One region of the Variovorax sp. YR266 genome, then DNA from elsewhere that is predicted to be linked to it. Evidence: riboswitches for the same ligand, from Rfam matches in the RefSeq annotation. Region 1 holds a riboswitch; the other holds the start of a gene.

Region 1 (2,996 bases):
TGAGTACGTGGCTGCCGCACGTGCTCGGGTTCAAGTAGCGGCCTGGGCTCCGGGGCCTGATCGGCCCGGTGAATCGGCGGATGTTCACTGCCAGAATCGGGCGACGGGCCAAGGGCCGACAACCGACAAGGAGGGGACTGCGCCATGAATCGATTCCTGAGCTGCCTGCTGGGCGGCGCCTTGCTGGCTCCGGCTGCCTTCGGCGCCCCGCCCGCAACGCCCGCCGCGGTACCAGCCCCCGTATCGGCAGCAGCGCCGGCCGATCCCGCCTCCAGCATCCGCGAAGTCGAAGCCGCCGTGCGCGCCTGGGCCGCGGCCTGGTCAGCCCGGGACGTGGTGCGCTACCTGGCCGCCTATGCACCCGACTTCACGCCGCCCCGAGGCCAGGACCGCAAGGCCTGGGAGGCGGACCGCCGCGCGCGCATTTCCGACAAGACGACCATCAGCGTGAGCATCGACAGCCTGGTCATCAGCGTCCAGGGGCAGGCGGCCAGCGCAAGCTTTCAACAGACCTACAGCGCCGACAAGCTGCGCGAGAAGAGCCGCAAGACGCTGGAATTGCAGCGCGTGGGCAACCAGTGGCTCATACGCAAGGAAAGCGCGGGCTGAAGGCCAGCCGCGATTGCCCCTGTAAGGCAAACGGTTCATGAAGATGTCACCACTTGCAACGATGCTGCAGCCCTCGATTCCCGAAAGCTGTGGCTGCCATGTTTCCCACCAAGACCGACAAGGCGCGCGACGAACTCCAGGGCGGACAGCGCACGCTCAGCCAGCGTGAGCGCGCCCTGCTGCTGATGGCCGATGGCCGGCGCTCGCTGACCGACTTCAGTCCGCTGTTCTCCAACCGGGTTGAAGCCGAACAGGCGATCCAGGCGCTGGTGCAGCGGGGCTACCTGCAGGCCCCACAAGCTGCTGCTGCTGCGGCACCGGCGCCCGCACCGGCAGCGGCCCCCGCCCGGCCCGCGCCTATCGCCGCCGCCGAGCCGATCCAGGTCGCCACCACCTCGGCCGACACCTTCGACGGCAAGCGCTCGCTGGCCACCACGCGTATGTTCCTGTTCGACATCTGCGAGCGCATGTTCGTGCGGCGCGACCCGAAGTTCGCGCTGCAGATGCGCGACGCCCTGCGCGAGGCCCGAGACCGCGAGGCGATGCTGACCATCGCCGCGCTGATGCTCACCGAGATCGAGAAAACCGCCGGGGTAGAGCGGGCCGAATCGCTGCGTGAGCGCATCGACAAGCTGCTGCCGCCGGCCGAAATCATCCACTGACGCAAAACCCCGGCCCCGCGCGATCCACTACACTCGCCAGGGTCAGGAGAGAGCCCCGCGTGCCGGGGCCGCCGAAGGCGCAGGGGTTTCCCGAACGCTCAGGCAAAAGGACTGACAAGGCGCCGGTGAACACCGGCGTTTCCTTGCTGGAGAGAGGCCGTTGCAGTGAAAACTGCCCATCGGCCCACCGAAGGAGCAAACCCCGATCGTGGGGCGAATCTCTCAGGTAAAGCGGACAGCAGGGGTGGCCCATGGCTTGCGTCATGGATTTCGTCTGCCCCTTTGGAGTGCCCCGTGGCTGCTTCTTCCGCCCCCGCTACCGAACTTCTCAAGACGCCGCTGCACGACCTCCACGTGGAGCTCGGTGCCCGCATGGTCCCCTTTGCCGGCTATTCGATGCCGGTGCAGTACCCCGCCGGCCTGATGGCCGAGCACAAGCACACGCGCGATGCGGCCGGCCTGTTCGACATTTCCCACATGGGCCAGCTGCGCCTCGTCGGCCCCGACGCCGCGGCCGCCTTCGAAACCCTGATGCCAGTCGACGTGATCGACCTGCCCGCCGGCAAGCAGCGCTACGGCCTGCTGCTGAACGACGAAGGCGGCATCCTCGACGACCTGATGTTCTTCAATGAAGGCAACGGCTCGATCTTCGTGATCGTCAACGGCGCCTGCAAGGTGGCCGACATCGCCCACATCCAGCAGAAGATCGGCAGCCGCTGCCAAGTGCAGCCCCTGCCCGACCACGCCCTGCTCGCGCTGCAGGGCCCGCAGGCCGCGGCCACGCTGGCGCGGCTGTCGCCCGGCATCGAGCGCTTCGTGTTCATGACGGGCGGTGCGGTGCAGATCGGCGGCATTGCCGCCTTCGTCACCCGCAGCGGCTACACCGGCGAAGACGGCTTCGAGATCTCGGTGGCCGCCAAGGACGCCGAGGCGCTGGCCCGCCTGCTGCTGGCCCAGCCCGAGGTCAAGCCCATCGGCCTGGGCGCGCGCAATTCGCTGCGACTCGAAGCCGGGCTTTGCCTCTACGGCAACGACATCGACACCACCACCACGCCTGTCGAGGCCTCGCTCAACTGGGCGATGCAGAAGGTGCGCCGCACGGGCGGCGCGCGCGAAGGCGGCTTTCCTGGCGCGGCAAAGATCCTCGCGCAGCTCGCCGTCGCGACCGCAGGCGCCGCCGGCCACACCGACCACGACACGCTGAAGCGCAAGCGCGTGGGCCTCGTCGCCCTCGAACGCATTCCGGTGCGCGACGGCACGGTGCTGCAATCTTTCGAAGGCCATGACATCGGCATCGTCACCAGCGGCCTGCTCGGCCCGACGGCCGACCGCTGCATCGCCATGGGCTACGTGGCCACCGCCTTCGCCGAGCCGGGCACGCGCGTGCAGGCCATCGTGCGCGGCAAGCCGGTGCCGATGGAAGTCTCGACGATGCCTTTCGTGCCCACCCGCTACTACCGCGGCTGAGCCTGGTCGACAGGCTAGGCTCTGCACCCCGATTCATTTTTTCCACGAGGAGTTTTCCATGAGCATCAAGTACACCAAGGACCACGAATGGGTGTCGGCCGAAGGCGACGCAGCCACCGTCGGCATCACCGTGCATGCGCAGGACGCGCTGGGCGACGTGGTGTTCGTCGACCTGCCCGAAGTCGGCAAGACCTTTGCGCAAGGCGAAGTTGCCGGCGTCGTCGAATCGGTCAAGGCCGCGGCCGACGTGTTCATGCC
Region 2 (2,996 bases), on a different contig from region 1:
GCCGCCCACGTTGTAGGTCTCGCCCAGCTTGCCGGCTTCGAGCACGCGGCGGATGGCGCTGCAGTGGTCCTTCACGTAGAGCCAGTCGCGCACCTGCATGCCGTCGCCGTACACGGGCAGGTTCTTGCCGGCCAGTGCGTTGACGATCATCAGCGGGATGAGCTTCTCCGGGAAGTGGAAGGGGCCGTAGTTGTTGGAGCAGTTGGTGGTCAGCACCGGCAGGCCGTAGGTGTGGTGCCAGGCACGCACGAGGTGGTCGCTGGCAGCCTTGCTGGCCGAGTAGGGGCTGTTGGGCTCGTACTTGTTCTCTTCGGTGAAGGCGGGGTCGGTCTTCGACAGCGAGCCGTAGACCTCGTCGGTGGACACGTGCAGGAAGCGGAAGGCCGTCTTCTGCTCGGCTGGCAGCGCGCTCCAGTGGCCGCGCACGGATTCGAGCAGGCGGAAGGTGCCAAGCACGTTGGTCTGCACGAAGTCTTCGGGGCCGTGGATGGAGCGGTCCACGTGCGATTCGGCGGCGAAGTTCACGACTGCACGCGGCTTGTGCTCAGCCAGCAGGCGGTCGATGAGGGCGCTGTCGCCGATGTCGCCCTGCACGAAGATGTGTTTCGGGTTGCCCTTGAGCGACGCGAGGGTCTCGAGGTTGCCTGCGTAGGTCAGCTTGTCGAGGTTCACGACCGGCTCGTCGCCGTTGGCGATCCAGTCGAGTACGAAATTGGCGCCAATGAAGCCAGCGCCGCCGGTAACCAGGATCATGAAGTCCCCTGCTGATATATGGAACGATCGCCTTGCGGCAAATCAACAGGCGATTATCCCATTCGGCCAGAGGAGAGAAATCAAAGGTTGGCGCCCGCGCAAGCCCCGCCTACAATCGCCCCACTGCAGGAGAGCGGGCCACCCCGGTGGCCCTACCGAAGGCGCAAACTCCCATAAACGCTCAGGTCGGTCCGAACAAGGGACCTGTACTGCACCAACTGAAACGCCGTCTGGAGAGCCATCACACCGCCCAACGTGGTCGTGATGCACCGAAGGAGCAAACCCTCTGCGGGCGCAGCGGGTGAATCTCTCAGGTACCGAGGACAGGGGGAGCGGCAACTTGGACTACGGTCGTCCGGTTGCTTTGCTATTTATTCAATAGCACACCACGCCCGTCGTTCAAGCGCTGCAACCTCAAAGGTACTTGAAATGCGCGTGATCGTTCTTGGCGCCGGCCTGCTCGGCGTGACCTCGGCTTACTACCTCCAGCAACTCGGCCACGAAGTGACCGTGATCGACCGGCAGGCCACCCCGGCCGCCGAAACCAGCTTCGCCAACGGTGGGCAGATCTCCGTCAGCCACGCCGAGCCCTGGGCCAACCCCAGCGCACCGCTCAAGGTGCTGCAATGGCTGGGCAAGGAAGACGCCCCGCTGCTGTTCCGCATCCGCGCCGACATGCGCCAGTGGCTCTGGGGCCTCCAGTTCCTGCGCGAATGCACGCCGGCGCGCACCCGCCACAACATCGAGCAGATCGTGCGTCTCGGAACATACAGCCGCTCGATGTTGCAACAGTTGCGCCGCGACACCGGCCTGAACTACGACCAGCGCACGCAGGGCATCCTGCACTTCTACACGACGCAAAAAGAGTTCGACGGCGCCCTCGCGCCCGCCGAGCAGATGCGCGCCCTGGGCTGCGAACGCCAGGTCATCTCGGCCGACGAAGCCGTGAAGATCGAGCCCGCCCTCGCCCACATCCGCCCGAAGCTGGCCGGCGCCACCTACACGGCCGAGGACGAGTCCGGCGACGCCAACCGCTTCGCGCGCGAACTGGTGGGCCTGGCCACCGCGGCGGGCGTGAAGTTCCTGATGAGCCACACCGTGACCGCGCTGCGCGAAGCCGGCGGCAGCATCGATCACGTCGAAGCCACCGATAGCGAAGGCCGCTTCCAGCGCATCCGCGGCGACGCCTTCGTGCTGGCAATGGGTTCATTGAGCCCGCTGTATGCCGCGCCGCTGGGCATTCGCCTGCCGATCTACCCGGCCAAAGGCTATTCGGTGACGCTGCCCGTCAAGGACGCGTCGAAGGCCCACCAGGTCTCGCTGACGGATGACGAATTCAAGCTCGTGTTCTCGCGCTACACCTCGGAGTCGGGCGACCGCCTGCGCATTGCCGGCACGGCCGAGCTCAACGGCTATGACCGCGACCTGAACCGCGTGCGCTGCGAGGCCATCGTGCGCCGCGTCGAAGAGCTGTTCCCCGGCGCCGGCGACACCACGCAGGCCCAGTTCTGGACCGGCCTGCGCCCCGCCACGCCGAGCAACGTGCCGCTGATCGGCAAGACCAGGCTGCCGAACCTGTTCCTCAACACGGGCCACGGCACGCTCGGCTGGACGCATGCCTGCGGCTCGGGCAAGTCGATCGCGCGGATCGTGAGCGGGCTGGCGCCTGAGGTGGATTTCGCGTTCACGGGTATCGCTCCCGCGAGCCGCACCGGTGCGGCTCGCGCTCACTCCACAAGCGCATCCTGAAGCGAGACGCTCGCAGCCTCACTGTCATTCGCCACGACCACTTCGGCCTTCAACAGCCGAAGTCCGAAGCCGAGGCAGCGGGCGTCGACGCTTTCGGATATGTCGCAAGGCCGGTGGGCGCCGCTCACGACAAGCTCGACAGCCAGGAACGGCCTGGCGCGCAATTGCTGCACATCCAGATCGCAGGACAAGGTCAGTGAATCGCCCGCCCTGGCAGCCTGGCAAGCCCTGCCATTGATTTGGACCTCCAGTGCAACCCGCGTGCTCCCGCTCGGTTGATAGAGTGCACCCGCCACGCTAGTTCGTAGCTGCCCGGTTGCAGGGAGCTTCGTGGTGTCGAGCACGAACAGCAAGGCAGCCTTCTCCCCCGAACTCCAAACACCCCAGACTTCCGGCTCGTGCCAGCCGGACAACAGCCCCCCCGCATAGGGGCTCCCGCTTCCGAACTGGACATCTTCGCCCAGCGCCACCTTCGGGCTCGAGCGCAGTCCCGC

The links. Region 1 has a riboswitch for glycine ahead of gcvT (glycine cleavage system aminomethyltransferase GcvT). Riboswitches for the same ligand answer to the same signal wherever they lie in the genome.
Region 2: another riboswitch for glycine. It lies ahead of BLW48_RS25950 (D-amino acid dehydrogenase); the one in region 1 lies ahead of gcvT (glycine cleavage system aminomethyltransferase GcvT).

What each region holds. Positions count from the first base shown of each region.
Region 1 is NZ_FNPM01000005.1:446,976-449,971, forward strand. Features, by position in the region: gene BLW48_RS16485 (TRAP transporter large permease) at 1-38, shown strand, start outside; gene BLW48_RS16490 (L,D-transpeptidase Cds6 family protein) at 145-609, shown strand; gene BLW48_RS16495 (hypothetical protein) at 708-1,271, shown strand; glycine riboswitch at 1,305-1,395, shown strand; glycine riboswitch at 1,408-1,520, shown strand; gene gcvT (glycine cleavage system aminomethyltransferase GcvT) at 1,566-2,738, shown strand; gene gcvH (glycine cleavage system protein GcvH) at 2,797-2,996, shown strand, end outside.
Region 2 is NZ_FNPM01000011.1:115,475-118,470, reverse strand. Features, by position in the region: gene rfbB (dTDP-glucose 4,6-dehydratase) at 1-753, opposite strand, end outside; glycine riboswitch at 870-970, shown strand; glycine riboswitch at 974-1,090, shown strand; gene BLW48_RS25950 (D-amino acid dehydrogenase) at 1,183-2,502, shown strand; gene BLW48_RS25945 (hypothetical protein) at 2,481-2,996, opposite strand, start outside.